One region of the Marivita sp. S0852 genome, then DNA from elsewhere that is predicted to be linked to it. Evidence: riboswitches for the same ligand, from Rfam matches in the RefSeq annotation. Region 1 holds a riboswitch; each other region holds the start of a gene.

What was found. A riboswitch is a leader RNA that binds a small molecule or an ion and turns the genes downstream of it on or off. The one in region 1 is predicted to bind cobalamin.
Region 2: another riboswitch for cobalamin. It lies ahead of ACG74X_RS14850 (DUF1636 family protein); the one in region 1 lies ahead of ACG74X_RS09740 (FecCD family ABC transporter permease).
Region 3: another riboswitch for cobalamin. It lies ahead of ACG74X_RS14000 (TonB-dependent receptor plug domain-containing protein); the one in region 1 lies ahead of ACG74X_RS09740 (FecCD family ABC transporter permease).
Region 4: another riboswitch for cobalamin. It lies ahead of ACG74X_RS14910 (energy-coupling factor ABC transporter permease); the one in region 1 lies ahead of ACG74X_RS09740 (FecCD family ABC transporter permease).

The regions. Positions count from the first base shown of each region.
Region 1 is NZ_JBIQWA010000004.1:133,725-141,024, reverse strand. It holds gene ACG74X_RS09760 (ExbD/TolR family protein) at 1-96, opposite strand, end outside; gene ACG74X_RS09755 (MotA/TolQ/ExbB proton channel family protein) at 86-712, opposite strand; gene ACG74X_RS09750 (cobalamin-binding protein) at 712-1,497, opposite strand; gene ACG74X_RS09745 (ABC transporter ATP-binding protein) at 1,494-2,252, opposite strand; gene ACG74X_RS09740 (FecCD family ABC transporter permease) at 2,249-3,190, opposite strand; cobalamin riboswitch at 3,330-3,514, opposite strand; gene mraZ (division/cell wall cluster transcriptional repressor MraZ) at 4,190-4,699, shown strand; gene rsmH (16S rRNA (cytosine(1402)-N(4))-methyltransferase RsmH) at 4,703-5,695, shown strand; gene ACG74X_RS09725 (cell division protein FtsL) at 5,695-6,039, shown strand; gene ACG74X_RS09720 (peptidoglycan D,D-transpeptidase FtsI family protein) at 6,036-7,300, shown strand, end outside.
Region 2 is NZ_JBIQWA010000006.1:144,999-152,298, reverse strand. It holds gene cobN (cobaltochelatase subunit CobN) at 1-1,708, opposite strand, end outside; gene cobW (cobalamin biosynthesis protein CobW) at 1,714-2,772, opposite strand; gene ACG74X_RS14850 (DUF1636 family protein) at 2,774-3,160, opposite strand; cobalamin riboswitch at 3,253-3,460, opposite strand; gene ACG74X_RS14845 (TRAP transporter permease) at 3,508-5,421, opposite strand; gene ACG74X_RS14840 (TAXI family TRAP transporter solute-binding subunit) at 5,489-6,454, opposite strand; gene ACG74X_RS14835 (LacI family DNA-binding transcriptional regulator) at 6,570-7,300, opposite strand, start outside.
Region 3 is NZ_JBIQWA010000005.1:449,603-456,902, reverse strand. It holds gene ACG74X_RS14035 (TAXI family TRAP transporter solute-binding subunit) at 1-972, opposite strand; gene ACG74X_RS14030 (aspartate aminotransferase family protein) at 1,250-2,572, shown strand; gene ACG74X_RS14025 (Dps family protein) at 3,232-3,702, shown strand; gene ACG74X_RS14020 (DUF1289 domain-containing protein) at 3,764-4,021, opposite strand; gene ACG74X_RS14015 (hypothetical protein) at 4,094-4,567, opposite strand; gene hemP (hemin uptake protein HemP) at 4,570-4,746, opposite strand; gene ACG74X_RS14005 (hypothetical protein) at 4,992-5,150, opposite strand; cobalamin riboswitch at 5,139-5,346, shown strand; gene ACG74X_RS14000 (TonB-dependent receptor plug domain-containing protein) at 5,474-7,300, shown strand, end outside.
Region 4 is NZ_JBIQWA010000006.1:158,636-165,935, forward strand. It holds gene cbiE (precorrin-6y C5,15-methyltransferase (decarboxylating) subunit CbiE) at 1-417, shown strand, start outside; gene ACG74X_RS14895 (cobalamin biosynthesis protein) at 399-782, shown strand; gene cobM (precorrin-4 C(11)-methyltransferase) at 779-1,573, shown strand; gene ACG74X_RS14905 (cobyrinate a,c-diamide synthase) at 1,566-2,879, shown strand; cobalamin riboswitch at 2,963-3,143, shown strand; gene ACG74X_RS14910 (energy-coupling factor ABC transporter permease) at 3,198-3,878, shown strand; gene cobF (precorrin-6A synthase (deacetylating)) at 3,925-4,665, shown strand; gene ACG74X_RS14920 (hypothetical protein) at 4,790-5,545, opposite strand; gene ACG74X_RS14925 (hypothetical protein) at 5,614-5,745, opposite strand; partial or broken gene ACG74X_RS14930 (PepSY-associated TM helix domain-containing protein) at 5,742-6,941, opposite strand; gene ACG74X_RS14935 (DUF2271 domain-containing protein) at 6,964-7,300, opposite strand, start outside.

The sequences.
Region 1 (7,300 bases):
AAGCATGAAAAAGACCAGCAGCAAAAACACCACGTCGATCATCGGGGTCAGCCCGATACGCCGTCTGTGCGGTCTGCGTCCAAGATCAAGCATCATGCGTGGCCTGTGAATGGCTGAACACCCGCGTGGTCAGATCTTCGAAATCATGCGCCAGACGGTCATTGACGCTGTCGAACCAGCTTAGCGCCATTGATGCCGGGATTGCGACAGCCATGCCTGCGGCCGTGGTCAGCAAGGCCTGCCAGATGCCCCCGGCCAAAGCGGCCGGATCGGCCCGTGCGCCACTATCCTGCAAGGCCTGAAACGCGTCGATCATGCCCAGAACGGTGCCCAAAAGCCCAACCAGCGGTGCGATGGTGGCAATCAGATCAAGCGCCCGCAAGCCGCTTCCGGTGTCCATCAGAACGCGTCTGGCCACGCGGGACGTTTCCGCGAGGGCGGCCTCGGCGGCAAGCGATTGATGCGTCTGCATGGCCGTTCTGACAACTTGTGCCCGCACACCGGTGCGCGCGGCCAGCCCCTGCAGCGCAGTGTCGATATGGCCGCTTTGCCAAAGCGTCACCGCCGTTTCCGTGGCCTGCCTGCGCCACGCGCCCTGACGCGACAGGCTCCAGATCTTCCATAGGATCAGGCCAAGTGTGACCACGCTCAGCCCTGCAATGACCCAAAGCGCCGGTCCGCCACGGTTCAGAAAGTCAATCGTATCGGTCATTATGCTTGGGTCTCCTTGACGGCGATGGCGGCGATCAATGCGTCCAGCCCATCGCCAAGTGCCGCCGGTCCGGGTTGCAGGATCAACGGCGATTTGATCTCGATGATGCGCCCCGAACGCACCGCAGGTATGTCTGCCCAGCCGGGGCGTGCGGCAATTTTCTCGGGCCGCACTTTCTTGCCGCACCACGAGGCCACTATAATGTCTGGCTGTGCGGCAATCACCTGATCGGATGTCACAATCCTGTTCTGCGCGGCCTGTTCGGTCCGCAGATGCGCAAAGCAATCCATGCCGCCCGCAATGTCGATCAATTCCGAAACCCAGCCAATGCTGGTGATCATGGGGCTGTCCCATTCCTCGAAATAGACCCGGGGGCGGTGGGCAGGCGGGCGTGCTGTCAAATCGGCGATCCGCGATTCATAGCCCTGCGCCAACGCGTCGGCGGCGTCCGTGCAGTCGACCAGCCTGCCCAGCAGGCGGATCATGCGCAAGATTCCGGCAATGTCGCGCTGGTTAAAGGCCATCACCTCGACACCCGCGCGGATCAGGTCGGCGGCGATATCGGCCTGCAAATCCGAAAATGTCAGCACAAGATCGGGCGACAGGGCCAGGATTTTGGGAATGTCAGCAGAGGTAAACGCGCCCACGCGCGGCTTTTCGGCCCGGACCCGTTTGGGCCGGACAGCATAGCCTGTGACACCTGCGATGCGGTGCTCTTGGCCCAGCAGATACAGGGTTTCGACGGTTTCCTCGGTCAGACAGACAATGCGGGTCGGGGCGGTCATGGCAGCACCCCCAGAGGTTCAATCAACAGCCCGTGGCGCGTGTGCACGATGTTTGCGTTCAGGCGAAACACCCGCGCCAGCATATCGCTGGTCAAGACGTCCTCGGGCGGGCCGTCTCCGGCAATGCGCCCGGCGTGGATCACAATGATGCGCGAACAATACCGCGCAGCCAACGACAGATCGTGCAGCGACGTGAACACGGTGCGGCCGTCTTTGGCGAGCGATTGAAACACCTCAAGCGTGGCGATTTGCGCGGCAGGATCAAGACCGGCAATCGGTTCGTCGGCAATCAGAAGCGGCGTTTCCTGCGCCAATGTGCGGGCAATCAGTACGCGTGCCTGCTCTCCACCGGACAGATGTGTGGCAATGCGCGAGCGAAAGCTGTCCAGCCCCATCCGCGTGAGTGCGGCGTTGACGCTGGCCTGATCGGTGGCCGACAGCGACGCGCCACGGGCCAGATAGGGCAGACGGCCCAGCGCAACCACCCGTTCCACGGTCATGGGCCAGGCAATCTCGCGCTTTTGCGGCAGCCAGGCGGCCTGTGCTGCGCGGTCTTTCGGGCGCAACTGTGCCAGGCTGCTTGTGCCTTCAAAGGGCAACAGCCCAAGCGCGCCGCGCAGCAAAGATGTTTTGCCCGCGCCGTTTGGACCTATCAGTCCCACACATTCCCCGGCCCGAAGGCGAAGCGAGGCCGCGTCAACAACCGGGCATTCGCCCCGGCGCACGGTCAACGCATCCAAAGCCAGAAGGGTCATGCGATTTCCCTTCGGGTTTTGTAAATCAGATGCAGAAACAGCGGCGCGCCGATCAGGGCCATCACAACCCCCAGTTTCAGGTCGCGTTCCGGCAGGATCAGCCGCACCGCAAGATCGGCGGCAAGCACCATCGCGGCCCCGCCAAGGGTAGAGGCCCAAAGCAATGTCGAGGGGCGACCCTGCGCCACCCGGCGCAGGATATGCGGCACGACCAGCCCGACAAACCCGACGGCACCGGCCACTGCTGTTGCAGCCCCCACTGCGGCCGCGGTGCCGAACAACAACCGAAGCCGCAGCGATGTCAGCGACACGCCAAGCGCTTCGGCCGCGTCTTCGCCCAATGTCAGCGCATCAAGGCCCCGCCCCAGCGTCGCCAGCGCCAGCCAGCCCAGTGCCATGATCGGCAGCGCCAGCCAGACATGGCTCATGGCGCGATCGGCCACACTGCCCATCATCCAGAACACGATCTCGGAGGCGGCATAGGGGTTGGGCGACAGGTTCAGCGCAAGCGATGTGAGTGCGGCCGCAAAGGCCGATACGGCGATGCCTGCCAGGATCAGCGTCAAGGACGACCCGCGCGGACCGGCCAGCAGCAGGATCATCCCCACAGCCACCGCCGCAAAGGTCAGCGCGGTCAAGGGCAGCGCCAGGGCAAAGGTCACCGCAAGACCGGTCTGAAGCGCGATCACCGCGCCAAGTGCCGCCGATCCGGAGACGCCGATCAGACCGGGTTCGGCCAGGGGATTGCGCAGAAAGCCTTGCATCGCCGCACCGGCCAGCCCCAGAGACGCGCCCACCATGGCGGCCAGAAGCGTGCGGGGCAGGCGGATGTCCTGCATGACCGTCACGATCAGCGGATCGCCGCTCCCGAAAAGCGCGGCAAGGCCCGTCCCCGCGGGGATGGCGGCATAGCCCACAAAAAGCGATATCAAGGACATCGCCGCAACAAGAGCCAGTAGCGCAACAAAGAGCTTCACTCTTCGACCTCCCGCGCGTGTTACATGTTCGGGGCCAAAGCCCCGAACGGCGACCGCCACCACACCGGAGAACCGTTACACCCTGCGCACCCCGCGCGGATGTAGGGTGATCGGCCACGGCAGGTCTCCTGACTTGCGGGTCATGGCGTGGATCGGGCCTTCCCGGGCGGTCCCAGTGGCATTGTCCGATCACGCTGTCCGCTTACAGTTGCGGGGGCAGTCGCGGGGTTGCACCGCGTTCCCTTTTCACCGGGTTTTGCCCGGACCGTGACAGCTCTGGCGTACTCTGCGGAACCGACCATTGCAAGCACCGGGGCCGCCCGGGGTGTGACGGGAGCGGCATGGGAAACGATGGGACAGATATGGGACGCGCTGGGCCAGGCGGGGGTGATTCCGCGAATCGACGCCGAATTTCCAGGTTTTTTGCGTGATCCGTTATGCTTTTTTCGTAAAATAGCTGCGATAAGACATAATGTTCCACTTTTGTTTTATATGCTTTCGGGAAATTATGGGTCTCGATGGTCAGAAAATGCCGGCACAATATCTTGTGGTTAATGATGAATTGCTCGGATCATTTGCTATTTTTAGCCCCTGATTGCCTACCAGATGCTGTGTTTGGGGTATGTGTAAAACAAAGGTTTGTGTTTTTTCCCATAAAAAACTGTTGCGACCCATGCTTTCCCATGGCATCCCTAATGCACAAGATGAGAGCAGGAACAGCAAACGAGGCGACAAAGACCTCAACGCGGTATCCAAACAATAAAAAAAGCAGGTTTCATACAGGCCCCCGCTTTCATCTAACACAGAGATCCGGCGCGCGGGCGAGCAGACATCCCCCCAGGTGGCGCGCGCAGTCGGACTTTCCCGGAGACGGGACACGGGCGGCGGGTTGATCAGTGGCAGCAGATCAACCCGCCGTTTCCGTTTCCGGACCCAAGGCGTGAAAGGACCAGTAGGGCAGTGACCCGCAAGCTAAGGTTCAGAGGCGAAAGTCATCACAAGGTTGATGGCAAGGGTCGGGTGTCTATCCCGGCCTCGTTTCGCCGTGTGCTGGAGGCGGGCGATCCGAACTACACCGAAGGTCTGAACCCCGAATTGGTCATTGTCTACGGCGACAAGCGGCGCAAATATCTTGAATGTTATACGGTCGAAGCCATCGAAGAGGTGGACGACAAGATCGAGGCGCTTCCCCGCGGATCGGTCGAGCGCCGGATGCTGCAACGCTTGTTCAACACCCAATCCCATGCAACCAGCGTGGATGACACCGGGCGTCTGGTTTTGCCGGCCAAGCTGCGCGAAAAGATCGGCCTGTCCTCTGAGGCGCTGTTCACCGGTGCCGGTGACACCTTCCAGATCTGGGAGCCCGAGACCTACGAATCCGAAGAGCTGGCGGCGACCGAAGAGTGGCTGGACGATCTGCCCGACAATGTTGACCCGCTGATCTTCCTTGATGGGCCATCAGGAGGCTAAAACATGTCTGCTGCCGCTGCCTCGCCGCCACATGATCCACATATTCCGGTTTTGCTTGCCCCGCTTTTGCGGGCGGTCGCGCCGGTTTCGGGGGTCTGGATCGACGGAACCTTTGGCGCGGGCGGGTATGCACGTGGTTTGATCGAGGCAGGTGCCGACACCGTGATCGGCATCGACCGTGATCCGCTGGCGCATGAGATGGCAGCTGCCTGGCTGCCCGAGTATGACGGGCGCATCCAACTGCATCAGGCGAATTTTGCCGAGATGGACCAGATTGCCTCAAACGTGGACGGTGTGGTGTTGGATCTGGGCGTGTCGTCGATGCAGCTTGATCAGGCCGAGCGCGGATTTTCGTTTATGCGGGACGGGCCGCTTGACATGCGAATGGGCCAGGATGGGCCGTCGGCGGCGGATATCGTGAACGAGGCTGACGAAGTCGATATTGCTGACATCCTTTATACCTACGGCGAAGAGCGCGCGTCACGGCGGATCGCCAAAGCAATTGTTGCCGCGCGCAAGATCAGCCCGATCACCCGCACGCTGGCGCTGGCCGGGATCATCGAAACCTGCCTGCCGCGCCCCAAGCCCAACCAATCGCACCCGGCCACCCGCAGCTTTCAGGCGTTGCGCATTGCTGTGAATGACGAATATGGCGCGCTGATGCAGGGTCTGATGGCGGCGGAACGGGCGCTGAAACCGGGGGGATTGCTGGCGGTGGTCAGCTTTCATTCGGTCGAGGACCGGATGGTCAAACGCTTTATTCAGGCGCGCGCCGGGCAAACCGGGCGGGCCAACCGCTATGCCCCCGAGATCGAAACAGACACACCGGCATTCGAAATGGTGACCCGCAAGGCGGTCGGCCCGGATGCGGGTGAAGTGGATGTGAACCCGCGCGCGCGGTCGGCAAAGCTTCGGGTGGCCCGACGCACGGATGCCCCCGCCGGTGCGATTGATGCAGGCCAGATTGCGCTGCCCCAGTTGAAGGATAAACGCTGATGCGGTCGTTAATGTATGTTCTGACGTTCTTGACAGTGATTGCCGCCGCTTTTTGGGCCTATCACGAAAACTACAAAACCCAGGCCGCGTTGGCCGAGGCGCAAAACACCCGCGCCGAAATCCGCGATGCGCGGGCGCGTCTGGCGGTTCTCAAGGCGGAATGGGCGTATCTGAACCGCCCCGACAGGCTGCGCGATCTGGCGGAAATCAATTTTGAAAGGCTGGGCCTGATGCCTCTGCAACCCGATCAATTCGGTCGCGTGGATCAGGTGGCCTATCCCACACCGCCAGAACTGCCCATCACCGAGTCGGTTGAAATTTCCAGCGCCGGAGCCAATCCATGATCCGCACACCGCTGCGCCCGCTGGCGCGTATCCTGGACGCGCGCAAGAAAGGCGAAAACCCCGACGCCATCGAAAAGGAAAACCTGCGCATCCGTCACGAACAGATGCGCGATATGTCCCGGTCGCGGGCAGAGGGCCGATTGCTGGTCATGGCGGTGATGTTTTTCTGTGCGTTTGGCGTCATCGGGGCGCGCATGGGCACGCTGGCGGCGTCGGAACCGGCCGAACCCCGCGCCCAGGCAACAGGGGCGTCTATCATTGCCAGCCGTGCCGATATCGTGGATCGCAAGGGCCGGATCATGGCGACGAACATGGAGACGTTCTCGCTTTATGCGCATCCGCAACAGATGATTGATCCGCTGCGCACCGCGCAGGAATTGGTGAAGATCTTTCCCGAACTCAACGAAGAGCGGTTGATCAAGGATTTTACCGGCAAGCGCAAATTCATGTGGGTGCGCAAGAAGTTAAGCCCGGAGCAGAAACAGCAGGTGCATGATATCGGCGAGCCGGGGCTTTTGTTTGGCCCGCGCGAAATGCGGCTTTATCCCAATGGCGCGCTGGCGGCCCATATTCTGGGCGGCGCAAGTTTTGGTCGCGAAGGCGTACATTCCGCCGAGGTGATCGGCACCGCCGGTATCGAGAAGTTCTTCGACGCAGAGCTGCGCGACCCGGCCCGCGAAGGCGCGCCACTGGAGCTGTCGCTGGACCTGACGATTCAGGCTGCCGCCGAGCGGGTGCTTTTGGGTGGGATGAAGCTGTTGAATGCCAAAGGGGCCGCCAGCGTTCTGATGGACGCCTATACCGGTGAGGTGATCTCGATCGCGTCCCTGCCGGATTTTGATCCCAATGACCGGCCACGCCCCCTGACCGACGGTGATGCCTCTGACAGCCCGTTGTTCAACCGCGCGGTGCAGGGCGTCTACGAGCTTGGATCGACCTTCAAGGTCTTTACGTCGGCGCAGGCGCTGGAGCTTGGTCTGGTCAATCCCAACACCATCATCGACACGTCGCCGCCGATGCGGGTGAACGGGCACCGGATCGGTGAATTCAACAACAAGAATTACGGCCCGCTTTCGGTGTCCGACATCATTGTCAAAAGCTCCAACCGCGGCACGGGCAAGCTTGCCTTGCAGATCGGTGCCAAACGGCAAAAAGAGTTTCTTGAAAGTCTGGGCTTGTTCAAGCCGACCCCGCTTGAAATTGTCGAGGCCACCGGCGGCCAGCCGCTTTTGCCGCAGCGCTGGGCGGATATCTCGACCGT
Region 2 (7,300 bases), on a different contig from region 1:
GATAGATCACCGGCAGCGATCCGGTCAGGCATTCGGGCCAGCACGTCGCGGACAAGGCCACAGATTTACCCGGCAGCCACTCTAACGTGCCATGCGCGCCGATATGCACCAGCGCGTCGGCGTGGCGCTGCAACCAGAGATAGAACGCGACATAGCCGTGACGCGGGGTGCGGGCCAGATCGTGATAGCTGTCCTCTCGACCTTCAGGCGTGGCGCGTTCCGGCTGAAGCGCAATCCACACCCGACCGCGCCGGACCGCGGCAAAGTGGAACGCGCCATCCCGGAAAGATGGGTCCGTTTCGGGATCACCCCAAACCTCTGCCAGCGTGTCGCGCAAGCCCTGCGGCAATCGCGCCAACGCCGCGCGATACGCCTCTAACGGCCAGGCGGTGCGGTGCGTTGCCAGGGCATCGTGTAACGGTGTCTCCTCTGTGCCGATGTCATAGCCTGCCATTCCCAGATCGCTCAGGATTGACCTGGCCGATTGCGGCGCATCAAGCCCGACCGCATGACCCATGTTCCAATCCTTGCCGGGATACGTGGACAAAACCAGCGCCACGCGCCGCTTTGCAGCTGGCAATGCGGCAAGCCGGGTCCACCCCTGAACACGATCGGCGATTGCATTGATGCGTTCGGCATCGGCCCGATGCGCAAAGCGGGAATATTGCAAATCCGCATCGCGCTTGCCCGGGTCCTTAAAGCTCGCCACACCAGCCATAATGCGGCCATCGACCTCTGGCAGCACCACATGCATCGCAAGATCGGCCGGCGACAGGCCCCGTTCTGCACCGGCCCATGCCTTGCGCGTCGATGTGGCCAAAGCCACCTGAAAGACCGGCACGCCTGCCACGTCCAGCGGCGACGTGCCCGCCGCGCCTTTGCCGGAAAAGGCGGTTGCATTCACAATCGCCACAGGTGCCAGCAGCGCAACCTGACGGCGCAGCCAGCCCGCAGCCTCGGGTGTTTTGAGCGATGCGGCAAACAGCGAAACCACGTCAAACCCGCGTGCGCGAAAGGCCGCAAACAACGATGTGATGGGCGCAAGGTCAGCGGCGACAAGGTAAGAGCGGTAAAAGACGATCAAGATGCGCGGCTTGCCGGCCCGGGCCGCCTCGGTCCCCAGCGCCTGAACCGGGCAACAGGTGCCCTCCTCGGGTGTCCATGACCCCACCGGCGGCAGGGACACGGTGCTTTGCACCGGACCCGCCTCCAGCCCCGCCGCCTGCGCCATATGCGCCAGCACGGCCTGCGCGGCGACCGTCCCGCCCGTGTCACACAGCCGCGCCAGCCGCGTTAACACAGGTTTGGTCACAGTCGAGATTTCGTCCAGACGGCGGTCTTCGCGCCCGTCAGCGGGCAGCACGGCCAGCGCGATGTGTTTCTGCTGCGCCAGCGCCCGGATCTGTTGCAATCCGTAGGGCCAATACGGCACGCCACCGATCAGACGGACAAGTATGGCTTTGGCACCGCTAAGCGTTTGGTCGATATAGGTATCGACCGACAATGGATGTTTAAGCGCCACGATATTGGCCAGCCTGAGCGACGGCAAACGGCCCTCTGGCCCACCGCCGCGATGCCAGGCCTCCGCGAATGCGCCTAGATCGGAATCCGACAGCGACAACACCACCAGATCCGCAGGCTCTTGCCCCACGTCAAAGGGTGTCTCGCTCTCTTCCAGACCGTGACTTTCGCGAAAGACCACATGCATGGCGGCTACTCTGCAGCCCTGGCAGGGACTGACCGCAGCGCTGTATGGATCACATCCGCGTTGATATCCTCATGTTCGGCAATCACCACCAGCCGTCCCTCGCGGGCCTCGTCAGGGTGCCAGGCGCGGTCAAACTGATGCCGGACACGGGCACCTACGGCTTGTACCAAAAGGCGCATCGGCTTGCCTGCGACAGCGGCATAGCCCTTGATCCGCAGAATGTTGTGATCCCGCGCCAGCCCTTCGATGGACGCAACAAGATCGGCGGGATCGTCCAGTTCCGGGATCGTGACGACAATGCTCTCAAAATCGTCATGTTCATGATCATCAGCCCCGTCATGATGCGACGGGCGCGCGTCCAGATCATCTTCTGCTGCGGCCTCCAACCCCAAAATGATACGCGGATCAACCACCCCTTCCGCCACTTCGACCACAGGCACGGTGCGCACGGATTCTGCCGCGATGATCTCTTTTGCACGGGCAACGCCGACAGGCCCGGCCAGATCGGGCTTGGTCAGCAGGATGATATCGGCGCAAGAGATTTGATCGCCGAACACCTCGGACAAAGGCGTTTCGTGGTCGATGCTGTCATCAGCCAGCCTTTGCGCATCCACGCGGGCCACATCCGTGGCAAAGCGCCCTGCCCCGACGGCTTCGGCATCGGCCAGCGCGATGACGCCATCAACAGTGATCTTTGAGCGGATGTCGGGCCAGTCGAACGCCTTGAGCAGCGGCTTGGGCAAGGCCAGACCAGAGGTCTCGATCAGGATATGATCCGGGCGCGGATCAAGCGCCATCAGCGCCTCGATCGTGGGGATGAAATCATCGGCGACGGTGCAGCAAATGCAGCCATTGGCCAGTTCCATGATGTTTTCCGCCGGACAATCGGGGATGGCACAGGATTTCAGGATATCACCGTCGACCCCCACATCGCCGAATTCATTGACAATCACCGCCAGACGCTTGCCGCCGGGATTTTGCATCAGCTGACGGACCAGCGTGGTTTTGCCGGAACCCAGAAATCCGGTGATGACGGTGACGGGAAGTTTCGCAAGGTCTGACATGTTAGTTCTCCAGTGGGGGAAGACGGGCGACACAGTTACGCTTGAAATGCTCGGGACGTTCGCGCCACGGGATCAGGCCATCCGCGGTGGCGTGATAGCGGAGGGCACCGTCCAGGATCATCTCCGGATCGTTGAGTTCATCGCAATTTGCGAACACATAGGTCCAACGCGCGCCACCCCGCAGCGCGATTGTGCACCCATGGTCGCAGTTTTGCAGACATTCGACGGGCGTTACGCGTATCGCGTGAGGCACCGGCAAACGGCGCATTGCGTCGAACAACACCTGCCCTGGCCAGCGGTCATCGCCGGGATCGTCCCGGCCGCGACGGCACTTGGTGCAAATCAGCAATTCAGTTGGATTTTCTGGCAGTTCTGCCGTGTTTGTCATGGCTCTCGGTCCCATATCGCATGGAACGCGGGAACGGATGGCGAGGATACTCCGGCTGCCGGAATCGCCCCGACACCAGAACACCCCGTCCGGTTTCGTCGTCTTGTGCTGGCAGGTCTCCCGGCTTGCGGATTCAGGGCTCTTGGCCCTACGGTCGATCTGCCTTCCCGGCGGCTGCCAGTGGCGGTGATCGACCTTTCCGGTCACGGTCGCGGGGGCGGCTGTTTTGACCGCGATAGATTGCGGCTCAACATTCCCTTTTCACCTGCAGCTGCAGGCACCAACACAGAAGCAGCATTTGCCGAATCCATTGCCACTGTCAAGAACAAGAACAGGCGCGACATGCGCTAGGCGGGTGCGGTCACCGGGTCGGGCCAGCGCAAGCTGGCGATCAGAACCACGGCGGCCATGATTGAGGCCGTCCAACCCGGCAGCAGGGCAAGCACAGCAATCGTGATCCACACTAGGGCCGAGCCCTTCCGAACCATCCGCACGCGTTGATTGGCCGACAGTGCCGCCACCGCGATCACAAACACGATGCCCGAAAACGCGGCATGTGCGATCTCTGCCGTCCCGCCTTGCAACAGCAAACCGGGATAGGCGATGAACAGCATGGGCAGGGCGTAACCGACCCCTCCCAGGCGCAGCGTGTCGCGCGCAACGCGGGTCCACGGAGCCTGGGCGATGGTCGACGACACAAAGACCGCGACACAGACCGGCGGCGTAATAACCGACAGCGCGGCGTAGTAGAGCACAAACAGATGCACCATCACGGGGTCCAGCCCCTGCTGGATCAAGACGGGCGCAAATACAGCAGCGACCAGCACATAGGCAGCCGAGGTCGGCAACCCCATCCCCGCGATCAGACAAACCACCGCCATGATACTGGCGATGGCCCAGATGTTGCCACCGGCAACGCCGATGATCTGCGATGTTACGGCGATGCCGACACCTGTCAGATTGACCATCGCAACAAAAACCTGCGCCGCGACCAGCAGGATACCAACGATAACAACCCCTTTGCCCCCGTCCCGAAACGCGCGCAGCAAGGTGGCCGCGATTTCCGACAAGGTGCCACCCCCGGCCAAGGTGCCGATGCTATAGGCGACGATGATGCCGATCATTCCGAAACAGGCGGTCAACTGGATCGAATTTCCGTTCCAGATGCCCCAGGCCAGCCCCGCGATTCCCGCAAGGATCGGCGCAAGGCGTTGCCAGTTCAACGCAGCCTTCCAGTCCGGCAGATCGGAGGCGTCCACTTGCCCCAGATTGGTGCGTTTGGCGATCAGATGGATCGTGGTGAAGACACCCAAATAGAACAGAAAGGCCGGCATGAACGCCACAGCGGCAATGGTCCAGTAATTCACGCCCACGAGTTCGGCCATGACAAAGGCTGCGGTGCCCATGATGGGTGGTGCCAGCTGACCGCCGGTCGATGCCACGGCCTCGACCCCACCGGCAAAAGGGGCCGGATAGCGAAGCCGCTTCATCAAGGGGATGGTGAAATTCCCCGTGGTCGCGATGTTTGCGACAGACGACCCGGAGATGGACCCAAACAAACCGCTTGCAATGGTCGCGATTTTCGCCGCCCCCCCGGGGCTCGCCCCACCTGCGCGGGCAGACAGATCAAAGAACGTCTGGCCCGCCCCCGTGTGCAACAAAAGCGCTCCGAACAGGATAAAGGCCGCCAGCGTTGTCGAGGCGATCGAGACCAGCATGCCCCAAAGCCCGCGATCCGACAGGAAAATGACCTCGGTGATGTAGTAGATATCAAAGCCACGATGCCCAAACGCGCCGGGAATTGCGTCGCCGAAAAAGGCATACGCGACCATCCCGCCAACGATGATGGGAAACACCAGCGACGCAGTGCGACGGGCCAATTCCAGGATCACGATCAAGGTGCCAAACCCCAACCATACGTCCAGCGGTTCGGCAAAGGGCAGTTGCACCATGATGCGTTCGAAATTCGCGACCACGTAAATCGCGGACGCAATCACCCAAGCCGCCATCAGAATGTCGATCGCAATACCCAGCCCGCGCCAGCGTTTGCCCTGGCCGGTCGGGTAAAGCAGAACAGCCATGATCACGATCAGGCCAACAAACGACGCGCGCTGAATGAGGGTTTCGAACGCGCCAAAAAAAGAGGTGTAGAAAACGAAAAGGCCAATGCCCACAGCAATCGCTTCGGCCGCGCGCATCCGCAGTGATCGGGCCTCGCTATTCCCGGTCGCCAGACCGGGATCAATATCCTGTGTCGCCATTCCGCCCCCCTTCGCATGGCTCAGCCCGCGCAGACCCCCGCGCGGGCCGAACCGTGTTTATTCTGGTTCAGCTCTCGGGACGCAGGCGATCCGGAACCTCATAGCCATTTTCCTCGAACCAGCGGATCGCACCCGGGTGCAAGGGCGATGTGGCATAGGCCAGGGTCAACTCTGCCAGATTGGCCCCTTGGATGGCCGGAAACGCGGTGACCTGTTCGACATCGTCCTCCATCACGGCTTTGACCATGTCATAGGCCACCTCTTCGGGCAGCTCTGGCCGCGCGGACACGCCGATCATGAAACCCCAGGTCTGGTAGGGACCGGTGTTTTCCATGTCACCGCCGGGCATGTCGACAATGGACAATTCCGGAAGCTGTTCGCGGATCATGGCGATCTTGTCTTCTGGAACAGGCAAAACCTGCACCGGCGTGAATGTCGCGATGTCGGTCGTCAAAGCGTCAAAGCGCGTACCGACTGCCGACTTGATAAACCCGACGGCGCGATTGTCCTTGATTGCCGCAGCCAATTCCCCGTTCGAGCCGCGCACCCATTCGGGTTCAACCCCAAAGAGTGCCAGAACCTCCTGGCTGGTCGCTTCCGTCGAACTGCCGCGCTGGCCGGGGCCAAAGCGCGCACCGGCAAGGTCTTCGATGCTGTCAACACCCGCATCCTGCCGCACGATCACGTTCTGAGGCGCAAGGCTATAGGCCCAGAGCAAAGGTGACTCGATTTGTTCGCCGTCAAAGGTCTTGATCCCGTTGTTGGCGTGAAACAGGGCCGATGTTGTGATCAGACCCACATCCAGCTGCCCGCGCGCCATACGCTTGAGGTTGTCCACGGTCGCACCGGTTTCCACAACGCTGGCCTGATACCTGTCCGGATAGGTTTCATTGATGATCTTCGCGAGCGACGCGAAATACGCGTAATGCGACGATTGCGCGTTCGTTGCGCCAAGCGCCAAACGCTCTTGCGACATGGCGGGCGTGGCCAGCGCCATGACCGCAACCGCGGCGATCTTTGCTAAATGTTTCATTCTCTCCTCCCAAGTTGACGATTGTAGACTAGAGTTTGCATGCACACGAATGCAAAACAATTTTTGTATATTGTTTCAATTCTTTACGAGCTTGGGGCACCCCCTCGCACAAGCATTATCCGCCGGATGTGCGTTTTTTGAGGCTGCAGGGCAAAAGCGTGACGGGGTCGATATCTGGCGGTGTGTCATCGGCAAGCCGATCGCACAGTTGCGACACCATCGGGCGCACTGGAAGGCTGACCGTGGTCAAATGAAAACTCGACCACGCCGCTTGGGGAATGTCGTCAAAGCCGATCACCGCAACATCTTCGGGCACCCGCAGGCCATTGGCGCGCAATCCCGTGATCATGCCGCAGGCGCTTAGGTCGTTGGCGCAGAGCACGGCATCGGGGCGGGGTGTCATGGCGGCAATGTCGGCCGCCGCAACAAAACCGCAGCGTTCTGTGTAATCGCCGGGCAGGATCGCCACCGGGCTTTGTCCCGCATTGGCCAGCCCCTGTTCATACCCGGCCCGACGCTGACGCGCGGTCCATGCGCCGGGCGCACCATCAAGGATGGCAATGCGGCGGCGTCCGGTCTCGATCGCATGGCGCGCGGCCAGAACGCCGCCTTGCGCAACATCCGCACAGACCGCCCCCGTGCGCCCCTGATCGTCGGCCCGGTTGAGCAGATGCACACGCAAACCCGTTTCAAGACAGGCATCCAGAACCCGGTCGCTCACCGCGAAGGAGGTAAGAACGATCTGGCGCACCTCGAAGCGTTTTATGGTTTCGAGTGCAGATGTCAGATCGTCCTTGTCCGCGCCCCCTGTGACCATCTGAAACGACAGCGGGACAAGGCTGCGCG
Region 3 (7,300 bases), on a different contig from region 1:
TTATTCCATCAGACCAAGTTCTTTATACGCGCGCTCGGCACCGGGGTGGAGCGGAGCAGACAGGCCATCATTGACCATCTGTGCGGCATCGAGATTGGCAAAGGCCGGGTGCAATCCACGGAAATCGTCAAGGTTGGACATGACGGCCTTGGCAACGATATATGCTGTTTCTTCCGGAATGTTCGCAGATGTCACAAACGTTGCGCCGACGCCGAATGTCGTCGTGTCGGTGTCTGTTCCTGCGTACATACCCGCCGGAATCGTGGCCACGCGGTAATACGGGTTGTCAGCAACAAGCTTTTCGACCGGGGCTCCGGTGACAGACACAAGTTTCACATCACAGGTTGTGGACGCTTCCTTGATGGCGGCTGCCGGGTGGCCGATTGTGTAGATCATCGCGTCGATATTGTCGTCGCAGATCTGCTTGGCCATTTCAGAGCCTTTGTACTCGGTTGCGAGCGCAAAATCATCCATCGTCATGCCGAAGGCATCCATGACAACTTCCATTGTTGCGCGCTGACCAGAGCCGGGATTGCCGACATTGACGCGCTTTCCCTTCAGGTCTTCAAAGCTTTCGATACCGCTGTCGCCGCGGACAACCATTGTAAACGGTTCTGGATGTACCGAGAACATCGCGCGGATTTCCGGAAACGGGTTGTCTTCGAAACGCGACGTGCCGTTATACGCATGGTGCTGCCAGTCGGATTGCGCGACGCCGAACTCAAGCTCACCGGCTTTGATGGTGTTGATGTTGTAAACAGACCCGCCTGTGGACTCCACCGCGCAGCGGATGCCGTGTTCTTTGCGGTCCCGGTTGACCAAACGGCAGATCGCACCACCGGTTGGATAATACACACCGGTCACGCCGCCGGTGCCGATCGAAATAAACTGCTGATCCTGCGCGATTGCAGCGCCACCGAAGGTGATCGACGCCGCGGCAACAAGGCCCGCAGCAAAGTTTTGGATGGTCATGTACTTCTCCCAATTGGTTGATGGGGTAGGCCCCATTCGGATGGAAACGCGCGTGCGGGTTCTGTCTCTCCGGTCCTGCGGTACCCCAACAATGTGACATCGCAGGATTTTTCACGCCCTGTTCCCATAAAACGCGATTCGGAAGGGATGGGCCAGCCCAGTGTTCATCTGAACCATTCAGATGGCTTTCGGGGCTTGTGTTTTCAGGCGGCTGTTGATGTTGTGAAACATGACCCAAACGCGATTGAAACCGCCCGCGCTGTCCAAGGTAAATGCCATGAGCCACGTTTTCCCGCGCCACAATTTGGCCCCGCCGGTCAAGGCCGTCAAAGGCGAAGGCTGTTATCTGTATGATGAGACAGGCAAACAGTATTTTGACGGCTCTGGCGGTGCTGCTGTTTCGTGTCTGGGACATGGCGATGCAGAAATCATTCAGGCAATTCAGGATCAGGCGGCCCGTCTGGCCTATGCGCATACGGGCTTTTTTACGAGTGATCCGGCAGAAGAGCTTGCCGATGTGTTGATACGCGAAGCCCCCGGTGATCTGGATCGGGTATATTTTGTGTCTGGCGGTTCAGAGGCGGTTGAATCCGCGCTGAAACTGGCGCGGCAGTATTTTTTGGAGAAGGGCGAACCACAACGTCGCCACGTGATTGCACGGCGTCAAAGCTATCACGGCAACACATTGGGCGCGCTGGCAACCGGCGGCAACGCGTGGCGACGTGCACAGTTTGAACCGATCCTGATGGACGTGTCGCATATCGCGCCGTGTTACGAATATGTCGACAAAGCCGAGGATGAGACCCCGGCGCAATACGGTCACCGTGTGGCACAAGAGCTGGAGGAGGAAATCCTGCGGCTTGGGCCCGACAGCGTCATCGCCTTTGTCGCAGAGCCTGTTGTCGGCGCGACCATGGGTGCGGTTCCTGCGGTTGAGGGCTATTTCAAAAGGGTTCGCGATATCTGTGATCATTATGGGGTTTTGCTCATCCTTGACGAAGTCATGTGCGGCATGGGGCGTGTCGGTCAGCTTTTTGCATGTGACGCAGACGGCGTCTTGCCGGATATCCTGTGCGTCGCGAAGGGTCTGGGGGCCGGGTATCAACCGATCGGCGCGATGCTGTGCACGCGGAATATCTATCAAACGATTTCAGACGGATCTGGGTTCTTTCAGCACGGCCATACCTATCTCGGTCATCCTGTGGCCTGCGCCACATCGCTTGCGGTTGTGAAAGCGCTGCTGCACCGGGGATTGGTTCAGAACGTGCAGACGCAGGGAGAAAAGCTTGCTGCCGCGCTGACAGACAGGTTTGGCCAGCATCCTTATATTGGCGACATCCGTGGCAAAGGGTTGTTTCGCGGTATGGAGTTTGTGCAGGATCGGACTGCAAAGACGCCATTCGACTCGTCGGAAAACACCGCCAACCGGTTCAAGAAAGCGGCCTTTGATGCCGGTCTGATCTGCTATCCGATGCGGGGCACACGCGATGGCAATCTTGGGGATCACGTTTTGCTGGCACCGCCCTTTATCATCACCGACGACCAAATCACCGAGGTGGTCGACAAACTCGATATCGCCGTTGCGGCTGTGTTGCCCTAAAAACAGGATTTACCACCCCAAAGTGCTTGCACCGCATAGCCTTTCTTATATATTTCCTAGTAATATTGTCAGGAATCTGAAATTCACACCGCTTGCGGTCTGGTTAATGAACGGGAATATCCAAGATGGGGGCAGTGCATCAACAATTTGCCGGTACAACACACCGGCCAGCACCCACGCTCACCGAACAGGAAAAGCACTTTATTGATACGTTAAGGCGGGTTGGGCGGCGGTCCAGAGCCAAATCCTATCAGGATCTGTTTCAGGCCTGCGCGGTCCTGTCTTGTGACAAACAGGTTGCGACAACCGCTTATGCGGACACTCTGATGCGATGTCTGTCACAGGCGCTGGGTAAGCTTCCAATTCTGTATATCCCCGGAGAAGCCGACTTGTCGTTCGATGAAACATTGCTTTTGCAGTTGGCCTCATCCATCGCCCTCAATGACGTCGCAAGCACCAACTTCCTCTTGCGGTCCCGAGTAAAACCTTATGCACGGCGTCACTGCGGGTTTCTTATGACGTCAATCGTTGAAAAATTCGATCTAGTTTAGAATAATTCTAAAATGCGCTTGGCATTTCGCGGACAGTTGCTATCTATTAGGATAAGCAAGCCAGCCGACGTGCCAGCCAGCAGTATTTTAACCGATATGGAGGGTGACATGACACAAACAGCGATGTCTATGTCCACAGATGCTCAAAAACAAATTGCAGATGCCTTGAATCAATGTGTTGCGGAAACAGCCGTGACCACGATGATGGCGCAGAATTTTCATTGGAATGTGACGGGCATGGCCTTTGGTCCCCTGCATGAACTGTTCCAGAAAATCTACGAAGATCACTTTGTCGCTCAGGATGATCTGGCGGAACGCGTAAAAGCGCTTGATGCGCACGCGGAAGGCACGCTTGCCGGGATGCTGAAGCGGTCCAAAGTGTCGGAGCGCGAAGGTCATGCATCCGCCGAAGAAATGATCAAGACCCTCATGGAAGCACAGGAAACGCTTGCGGCAACTTTGGCCGGCGCAGGCGAACTGGCGGCAGAGAACGGTGACACACTCACCGAAGACCTATGTATTGCTCGCGGGCAAGAGCACGAGAAATTTGCCTGGTTCCTGCGCGCGCATCTGCGCTGATCGCAACGCAAGTGCACGTTAGAGGCGGTGCCATGGGGGTGCCGCTTTTTTCGTTCTGGCGTCAGGCCGCTTTGTCAGTATCCCAGACCAGCTTGATCTTCTTCTTTTTCAGCTTTTTCGCATAGGCTAGTTTCCAGTGGCTGTACTTGCCCAATGCGTCCTGCTGCCGTTGCAACATTTCTACAAAAGCCAAACGGTGTTTGTCTTTTTTTAGATCCTTGAACAGTGACTTCTGCGCCTTTGTCATCGAACATCCGATACAGTGCCCGGCGCGTTTGAATTTGCAAACGTCAATGCAGGGGCTGGGAATTTTGGCCATATGATCCTCGCAAATAGCAGGCGACGCCTGTCCTGTTTTGGCTGGGTATGAAGAGATACTTTATATGTGTCATCAGTGTCTGGTGATCTGTGAATTGGTCAACCCGTCGCGTGCCGGATTGTGCCCTCGGACCAGCTCGCGCGTGCCGGTTCCTACCTCTGCGGATAGCAATGCCAGGTGCTCTGCAAATGCGGGCCAAACCAAAAGTGTTGCAATCAGTGATGCCTCGTGCAGATCGCCGTCACTGGCAAAGCGCACCATGTTGGCAAAGACCGCTTCGTCCGATCCGATGCACCGACATGCAACGCCGTGCCGGACCATGGGCCGCACCATATGGGTGTCGATCATCGCAATCAGCCGTTCAAACCGCAAAAGTTCGGCCCGTCCGTCCTTTTGTCCAAAAGCCGTGGCATAGCTGTTCCAGACCAGAGTTTGTCCATTCGGGCCATCCTGCCAAAGGCGGAGGTTGAGGATCAACTCGGCCTCCCAGGCTGTGACTTCGGTCAGCTGCCCCACGGCGGCGGCGCCGCGAATGTCGCGCTCCATTTTCATTTCGTCAGAATTAACTTGCCGGCGCGGGTGATCCGAAGCGTGTAAACCTGCGCGTCGAGCACGATTTTTGCCTGCACCCCGTCAGGGATCAAGGCGCGTGCGTCATGAACCTGAATCTCGCAGTCAGAGTTCGTTGTGGTGGCAGCACTTAGCTTGTCGCTCATGGCGTTCATGTCCGACCTCGCATAACGTCTGACAGCGTCTCAAAGCTGCATTCGCACCCGCCATCTTGTGACAGGCAACCATACAGAGCGTCTCGCCAACACTGCGCGTCTTGTTCGTGTTTTGGAAATAACAAATTCAACAACCGAACCATTGCATGCATCCTCGTTTGTGTCCGGGCTGCCCTGCATCAGACAGGTGGCTGGGATTCTCTCATGGCGATAGTTGTCGACTATTTTAATCAGAAATGCAATCCTTACAAAAACACTCGACTGAAAAAACCTTTTTCCGCCGATGCACCTATGGCGCAGATTGCGACATGTGATCCGGTCTCGCAGCCGGGGTCGATCAGCTTATCCAATATGCCGCGTAAACCAGACTTGACGCACCAGACCGTCAGGGTGCAGATGGACATGTTTACGGTCCGATCGTTGCAAGACGGTTGGTGAAAAGGGAACGCGGTGCTTCTTTCGAAAAATCCGCGACTGCCCCCGCAACTGTGAGCGGCGAGCGACGCTGAAAGTGCCACTGGGTCCGGTGAACGGAACTGGGAAGGCCAGCAGAGCACAGACCCGCAAGTCAGGAGACCTGCCGTAAGCCAACACCCAGTCCGGACGCGGGGTGCGTTGGGGCGGCGGCACGTCCGCAGTGGTGTCTATCACCGTCTGCGGATGCTCAGGCATTCCAGATTATTTATTAAGCCGGCGCGGTGCGCCAGACAAAGCCGGGAGACATGTCATGTCACGCCTCACATCCAAACTTCTTCTATGCACAATCATGGTCGCCCCGTCTTTGGCCGCGGCTCAGGAGACAGGTGGTGCCGTTGTCGAACTCGATGAGATCGTTGTCTACGGGGGCCTTCTGCCGACCAACCTTGAGACCACCGGCGCGACCATTGATGTGGCCGAAGGTCCCGAATTGTCGATCAAAGGGATCGGTGCGTCCGCTGCGCTGGATGCATTGCCGGGTGTGTCGGTGACATCGAACGGTGGTTTGGGCACCCGCGCCACCGTCCGCATTCGCGGACTTGGCGGGTCGTATATTGGCGTTCGGGTCGACGGCATCGACGTTACAGACCCGTCAAGCACCCAGACAGCCTTTAATTTTGGAACGCTTCTTACCGGATCACTGGATCGCATTGCAGTAATCAAGGGCACGCAATCCGCGATTTACGGATCGGACGCGATTGGTGGTGTTGTCGATGTCCAAAGCTGGCGACCCTTGGTCGACGGGTTTTCGGGCAACGCCAAGCTAGAGCTCGGCAGCTTTGAAACAGGGGCCGCCAATCTGAGTTTCGGCTACCTGGACGAACGTGCCGAACTGGCGCTTAGCTTGGGTCGTGTCACATCCGAGGGCTTTTCGGCGCGGGATACCAATGACGAGAATGATGGCTTTGAACAAAGCTCTGTCAACCTGTTCGCAGCCTATCAGGTCAGCGATACGATCCGGTTGGGAATGTCGGGCATCTGGTCTGACAGCACGTCTGAATTTGATCGCTCGACAACGGACGCCTCGGGCGAATTCGACGAGACGCGCAAAGGTGTACGTCTGTTCGGCGAATACCAGCTTGGAGCGTGGTCGCATGAGCTGTCATTCAGCACATACGAGGTTGATCGCTTTGATGCGGGCGGGTTCACGCAAGATTTCAATGGGCAACGTGACACCGTTGCCTATCTTGCGCAGGGCGAAATTTCACCGACCGTCGGCTTGGCGTTTGGTGCCGACTGGACCGAAGAGCGCGCGTCGCTGGACGGCAATAAGTATGACGCGTCCAATGCCGCTGTTTTCGGCGAAATCAAGGCCACGCCCAATGATCAATTGGAAATCTCGCTGACCCTGCGATACGATGATTATTCTGACTTCGACGGCCAGGTGTCAGGTCGCGCGGCACTGTCCTATGCTCTGACCGATACGACAAGCCTTCGCGCGTCTCTGGGCACGGGATACCGCGCGCCGTCGCTTTATGAACGGTTCGGTCCCTTCGCAGGATCGGGCGTTCTTGATCCTGAAACCAGCCGCAGTTTCGATCTGGGCATTGACCACAGCTATGGAACCCGTGGTGCAGTACGCGCGACGCTGTTCTGGTCCGAGATCGACAATCTGATTGATTTTGGGTCTTCACCGGATTGTCTGCCGTCGCAAAGCTTTGGCTGCTATACACAAATTGACGATACGGTCGAAACCCGCGGTCTTGAGCTTAGCGGTTTTTATGCGTTTTCTGACCGGGTCCGGCTGACGGGGGCCTATACTTTGACCAACGCAGAAGAAGGCGGAGATCGCCTTATTCGTGTCCCGCGTCACGATCTTTCGCTGGCATTGGATGCTGACGTGACCGATCAGCTTCAGGTCGGGGTGTCGATGACCCGTGTAGCGGATATTCTTGATGGTTTTGGCTCACCAACGCCGCTTGATGATTATACACTTTGGAACCTGTCAGCCCGCTATGCCATCACGGACAGAGCTGCTGTCTATGGCGCAATCGATAACATCGGTGATGTCGAATACCAGACGGTGCGCGGCTACAATGCGCCAGAGCGGACCATCCGTTTTGGTATCGAAACGACG
Region 4 (7,300 bases), on a different contig from region 1:
TCTGTCGGGATCGAGTGGCTGCTCAGCCATCCCAGCCTTGCTGCAACATCCATAGAGCCGCGTTCGGATCGTGCGGCCCGGATCACCCGCAACGCCGCGCAGCTTGGTGTGGACCGTCTGGCCGTTGTGCAGGGCCGCGCCCCCGAGGCCCTGGCCGATTTACCAGTGCCGGACGCTGTTTTTGTCGGAGGCGGCGTGTCACACGGGCTGCTGGATTGGTTTGAAACGCATCTTGCCACGGGCACACGGATCGTCGCCCATGCAGTGACATTGGAGTCCGAAGCCTTGCTGACGCAGGCCCATGCGGGCCTGGGCGGAGAGATGCTGCGCATCGAACTGGCACGGGCGACGCCGTTGGGAACGCGGCGTGGCTGGACCGCCAGCTACCCGGTGGTTCAATGGAGCGTGACGTTATGATCGCGGCAGGGTTCGGGTTTCGCAGCGGTGCGACGATCGAAAGTTTGCGCGCGGCGCTTATGCTGGCAGGCGCAAATATTGCGCCCGATCTTTTGGCCACCGCCGAAATCAAGGCACGTCATGCCGCGTTCATCGCTTTGGCCAGAACGCTGGGGCTGGCCTTGCGTCCCGTGCCGCAAAAGCAGTTGATCGCGCAGGTCACTCTTACGCAGTCCTGCGCGTCGCAATCCGCCTATGGCACCGGCAGCGTTGCCGAGGCAGCAGCGCTGGCGGCGGCCGGTCCCGGCGCGCGGCTGATCGGGGTCCGGCACATTTCACCCGACCGAATGGCGAGCTGCGCCATCGCAGAAGGAGAGGGAACATGACCATTCACTTTATCGGCGCAGGCCCCGGAGCGCCGGATTTGCTGACGCTCCGCGGACGGGATCTGATCGCGGCGTGTCCGGTTTGCCTCTATGCCGGATCGCTGGTGCCTGAAGAGATCCTGCGCCATTGCCCAAAAGGCGCGCGTGTCGTGAACACGGCTCCGATGGATCTGGATGCCATCATCGCAGAGATGCAGCAGGCGCATGATGCGGGGCAGGATGTGGCGCGGCTTCATTCCGGTGATCTGTCTGTCTGGTCGGCCATGGGCGAACAGATGCGCCGTCTGCGCGACATTGGTATTCCGGTGTCGGTGACGCCGGGAGTGCCCTCCTTTGCCGCCGCTGCCGCCGCGTTGGGGGTTGAACTGACGCTGCCGGGCCTTGCGCAATCGGTGGTGCTCACGCGTACGCCCGGGCGGGCCTCTTCGATGCCGGATGGCGAAACGCTTGCCAATTTCGCCACCACCGGCGCGACGCTGGCCATTCACCTGTCGATCCAGAATCTGGATCATGTGACAGCGGCCCTGACGCCCGCCTATGGTGCAGAATGCCCCGTTGCCATCGTGTTCCGCGCGTCCTGGCCGGACCAAAAGATCATACGCGGCACGCTGGCGGATATCGCCGGGCGGATGGATGCGGACATTACGCGCACTGCGCTGATCCTTGTCGGGCCTGCCCTGGGCGGCGAAGGTTTTGACGACAGCTGTCTGTATGCCAAGGATTACGACCGCCGCTACCGGCCGCAAAGCGCCCACAGCCCTTGGGCCGGTTGGAGCGACACCGATGTTTGATGCACCGGGTATCATGATCTCGGCCCCATCTTCGGGGACGGGCAAGACGACCGTGATGCTGGGGCTTTTGCGGGCCTTGGCAGATCAGGGGATCACCGTCCAACCGTTCAAATCCGGCCCGGATTATATTGATCCGGCGTTTCATCTCGCGGCCTCGGGGCGTGCGTCGTTCAACCTTGATTCATGGGCCATGGATGATGCACTGCTGACCGCGATTGCAGGGCAGGCGGAAGGGGCCGATATCTGCGTCGCCGAAGGTTCCATGGGGCTTTATGACGGGGTGGCCACGCGCGGCCAGACCGGGTTTGGTACCAGTGCCGAGACAGCTTTGCGGATGGGGTGGCCGGTTGTGCTGGTGGTGGATGTCAGCGGGCAGGCGCAATCTGCTGCTGCGGCGGCGTTGGGCTTTCGCATGTATGCGCCCGATTTGCCTTTTGCCGGTGTGATCCTGAATCGCGTTGCATCGCCACGCCATGAACGGCTGACGCGGATGGGGATGGAGCAAGCGGGGCTGACCGTGCTGGGCGCGTTGCCACGCCGCGGGGATCTGACTTTGCCGGAGCGGCATCTTGGCCTGATCCAGGCGGTCGAGCATCCGGACTTGGACGCCGCTATCGCGGGCTATGCGGCGTTTCTGCGCGAGCATGTTGATATCGCTGCACTCCGGGCTGCGGCATGTGGCAGGTCATTGCAGACAGGGGGCACCATGCCCCGCCCGCCGGCACAGCGGATCGCTTTGGCGCAGGATGCTGCGTTTTCGTTCACCTATCCACATCTCATCAAAGGCTGGCGCGCTGCCGGGGCCGAGGTTTTGCCGTTTTCGCCCCTTGCGAATGAAGCGCCGGATGCCCGTGCTGATCTGGTCTGGCTTCCCGGAGGCTATCCGGAATTGCACGCCGGTCGGCTGGCAGCGGCCGACATATTTCGCGCCGGACTGAAAGCCCATGCCGAAACCCGACCGGTGCATGGTGAATGCGGCGGCTATATGGCCCTGGGCGCTGCCTTGGTCGACAAGGAGGGCCGCTGTCACAAGATGGCCGGACTTCTTGGTCTGGTCACCAGCTATGAAAAACGGAAATTCCATCTGGGCTATCGGCAGGCCCGGTTGCTGGCCCGCTTGCCGGGCTTCGATCCGGGTGTGCTGCTGCGCGGCCATGAATACCACTATTCCACAATCCTTGATCAGCCAGACGCCCCATTGGCGCAGGTGGCCGATGCCGATGGCAATCCGGTGGCGGAAACCGGGTCGCATCGCGGGCGTGTGTCGGGCACTTTCTTTCATCTGATCACGCAAGAAAAACCATGACCAATTTTGATCGAGCCTCAGATCGCGCCCTGCGCTGTCACAGCTTTGATACGGGAAATATCCTTTGCGAGACAGAGCGGTTTGACGTAACGTGAAAACACGGTGCCACGCATGTGGCTAAAAGGGAATCGGGTGAAAGACCCGGACTGCCCCCGCAACTGTAAGCGGTGAGCGCAATGGCAAAACCACTGGCCGAATGGCTGGGAAGGGCCCGCGCGCATTGACCCGCAAGTCAGGAGACCTGCCGTGAAACCGAAGGCGTTTGCCTTCATCAAATCACCCGTCGCCGGAGGGGCGACTTAACAAGGGACGTGTCTCATGCATATTGAACCCGGCGTCGTTGACGGCGCCAAAATGGTATTTGCCTATGGCACTGCGGCTGCAGCTGCAGGGTATTCTTTCAAACTGATCGCCAACGATCTATCCAGCCATACTATCGCATCTTTCGCCACGCGGACAGTATTGGCCACAATCGGCGTTTTCGTGTTTTTCGAACTGTTGCCCCATTTCGCGGTTGGTGTGTCCGAGGTGCATTTCATTCTTGGCACAACGCTGTTCCTGCTGCTGGGGGCGGCACCTTCGGCTGTGGGTCTGGCATTGGGGCTTTTGGTGCAGGGCATGTTCTTTGCTCCGACAGACCTGCCGATGTATTTCGTCAACGTCACCACGTTATTGGTGCCGCTTTTCGCCATTGATGCGCTGGCTCACAGGATCATCCCGCGGGATCGCGCCTATGTCGATCTGGCTTATGCAGATGTGTTCAAAATGTCAGTCGCCTATCAGGGCGGTGTCGTCGCCTGGGTGGCGTTCTGGGCGTTTTACGGTCAGGGGTTCGGGGCGGACAACCTTAACGCCGTCTGGACCTTTGGATTGGCCTATATGCTGGTCGTGGTGATCGAACCGATCGCCGATCTTGCGGTTCTGGCCGGGGCCAAGGCGCTGCGGGGCGGTGGTGTTCGCGGCCTGTTCACGCACCGCTTATACAACAACGCTGCCTAAGCGATGGGATCTGGGCCGCCTGTCGGCCCGGATCCGTCCGCTTGTAATGACCATCGAACATCTCTGGCTGATCGGGATCGGCACTGGCAACCCTGACCATGTGACAGGCGCGGGCATGCAGGCGCTTCGTGATGCCGCAATCGTCCTTGTGCCGCACAAAGGCACGGATAAAGATGATTTGGCACAGCTGCGGCTTGGCATTATCGCAGCCAGCGGCACAAAAGCGCGGATCATTCCCTTTCAATATCCGGTCCGCGATCCGAATTTGCCCTATCAAGACCGGGTTGCCGCATGGCATGACCGTATTGCCGAACGCTGGCAGGCGGCCCTGGGAGCGGCTGGTGTCACGGGGCCAGTTGCGCTTTTGGTATGGGGAGATCCGGCGCTTTACGACAGCACCCTGCGCATCGCCGCGCGCCTGTCGCCGCCGCCACAGATGCGGGTTGTGCCGGGAATAACGGCGATTCAGGCGTTGACGGCGGCCCATGCGATCCCGCTGAACACGGTGAATGGACCTGTTCATGTGACCACGGGTCGACGCCTGCGCGATCACGGTTGGCCCGCCGAGGCGGAGACGGTGGTTGTCCTGCTCGATGCGGATTGCAGCTTTCGTCAACTGGACCCGACGTATATCACCATCTGGTGGGGAGCCTTTCTGGGCATGCCGCAACAGGTGTTGTGGCACGGTGCCTTGACAGACGCCGCCGAGCAGATTCCAGCACTCCGTTCTGCTGCGCGTGCCGAACATGGTTGGATCATGGACACATATCTGATGCGCAGATCGTGACAGGCTGCGGAGGATGATCCCTCTGTCAGTCATCTGCTGTGCATCCATATTACATAACCCTGATTACGCGAAAATAATGCCGTACCCACGCAGCGTGTCGGAACTCGCCAATAATGAGACCAAATTAATGAGACTCGGGCAAGCGCCCTGCACAAGTAGCAGTGCCCTTCGGCAGATCGCTGATCTCGTTCCAGCTGTCGAAGTCCTTCAACATTTCGGTGAGGACATCCTTCTTCTTGAGGTCGCGCCCTTGGCGCTGCTTCATGGCCATCTCGACGCGCTTGGCAATCAAAGTTGAACCATCTTCGGGAAGGTCTTCCAGCCTGAGCGCCAGTCCGTAGGCACGATTGATGCAATCTAGATACCACTCATCTGGAAACAGATCTTCGATCGCAACATCGGTTTTCTTCACACCGGCTGCGTCCCCAAGCATGAACACCCGAAACTCATGGCCAGTATCGTCGGAATATGCTTTCAGGTTCATAGCTTTGATTTTCTCGTGTGCTTGGTGGCCTGCTTCATCGGTGTCGAGTAGCACGCCGGCATTCCATCTCTGGCCGATGGCGAACGCCGCATAGATCGGTGCCTTGGTGGACGTCTGCGCAGGCCACATATAAATGTGATCTGATAGCCCCACCTTGTCGCCTCTGGTCAATAGGCCGGATAGCTTGCTCAAGATCAGCGCATCGGTGCCGCGTTCCACAATCAAAACCTTGCGATTGCCGAGCATCCCGGAAAGGTCAGGTGTGAGACCAAGGGCGCTTTCAATGACTGCCATCGGGGCCGATTGGCTGGTGACTACACCGTGTGTAACCCGCAGATGGTGGTCACTGTCAGTTTCGATGATGCGCACCCGTTCCGGGTTTGCTTGATCGACCATCGAAGACAAGCGCGATACTGCAAATGATCCGGCTGACCGAGAGTCTGTTCGTCTTCCATAGCCCAACGTCAGATACGGGGTGCGCCAGCGAGCACGACCCGAATGTCGTACTTGGAGATCAGGTGATGGACGAAGTTCTGGAAGTCGACCATCTGATGCTTCCTGAAGCTGTATGTGCGGTGGAAATCATCCAAGATCACGAGCCGGGTTTTGATCTGCCCAAGAAGCGACAGGGTTCGACGCTGCGAAGCCAAACGGATCCTCGGGCCGTATACCGATTTGGCGCGAATTGCGACATTGGTGCCGCATGGACCTTGTGTCCCGCCAGCGTCAACGCCTCATGCAGGGTCGCGGCAAAGCCCCATGTGCTCCTCCCTTCGCTGCCGACCAGTAGGACCGTGTCGGCCTGCCCTGCAGCAACATTTCCCGAAATCCGGGGGCGCGCACGGCGCGCTTGCACCCAGAGTATCACGCCGGTAGCGGCCATGAACGGCGCGCCGAGCGCCATCACCCCGAGGATCATTCCAAGCCATGCCAGACCTTGTCCCGTGTGCAGCATGTAGATCGTTTCATTGAAGCGTTGCCATGTGCCTGCATCGGCCCAGACCAGAACTTCGCCGGTTCCCTGATCCAGATATCCCTCGCCCAGATTGGTTTTAAGCTTGAAGGTGTCGGTGAGATCGTTCGGATAGGGAAAGGTCAGTTCGCGCAAGGCGTTCACAGGCGTGTCACGCAGCAATCCGATGGTGCCGGGGACCGCGCCGGTCTGGCCGCTGATATCGGTCGGGAACGCGGGAGCGCTACTGTGTGGGAGCAAATCAAAGGTGCTCGCGGTCATGAACAGTGCGGTGGCTGAGGAGAGCAATAGTCCGACGACAGTCAGCCGTGCCACCTCGACATGCAGCCGCCCTGTCAAGGGGCCGCGCAGGCGTGAGAAGAAACGCCGTCAGCCCCCTGCCCGCCTTGCTGTCAGCATGAGACCCGTGATTGATAACACCAGAAGCGACACTGCCCCTGCCGCTGCCGTAAGCCGCCCCGCGTCATCCAGAAACAGCGAACGATGCAGGTTGGTCATCCAGCGTTGAAAGGCGGAAGGCTCGTAATCCGCAACACCGACGCCAGTGGCCGGGTCGATGACCACTGCACCGGGCTGTCCGGCTTCAAAATAAAACGCCGTGATCTGACCTGACGGAGCGCGGCGGATTTGCTCGACACCAGGGTATGCGATGGCGATGCGATCCGCCAGAGTGGCAACCGTGAGCGTTGGGTCGGTCTGCGCGGGGGACTGCACCGTCTCCAGTGCGGGAAGAACGCTTAACACTGCCCCGCTGAGCGTCATTATTACGATCAGCAAGGCCGCGATCCGGACAGGAAATTTGTGCAGAGCACGCAGCATTGCGAGGCTCCTTTCGGAAAAATTACATGTCGTAGGTGAAATCACGGATGTAGCGGCGGCCCGCTGTCGACTGACCCGCGCCAGTCGTGGTCAGTGGAACGACCACTTCGGACGGGCTGTCGCGCATCTCTTCAACAGACGCGTCGATGTGCAATTCATAGCCTGCGTCAAACAGTGCATCCGCGAGGTCGAGCGTGATTTTCAACTGCCGCCCCGCGCCAACGCTGGCCCCGGTGATGCCGTTGATCTCGGCGGTATTTCCGCCCGTCGCACGATACCAGTCGCTCAGGTGTTCGTAGTATTTGGACTTGCCACCCGCCATCCAAAGGCTGCCCATATAAGTGCCGTTTGCATCAGTG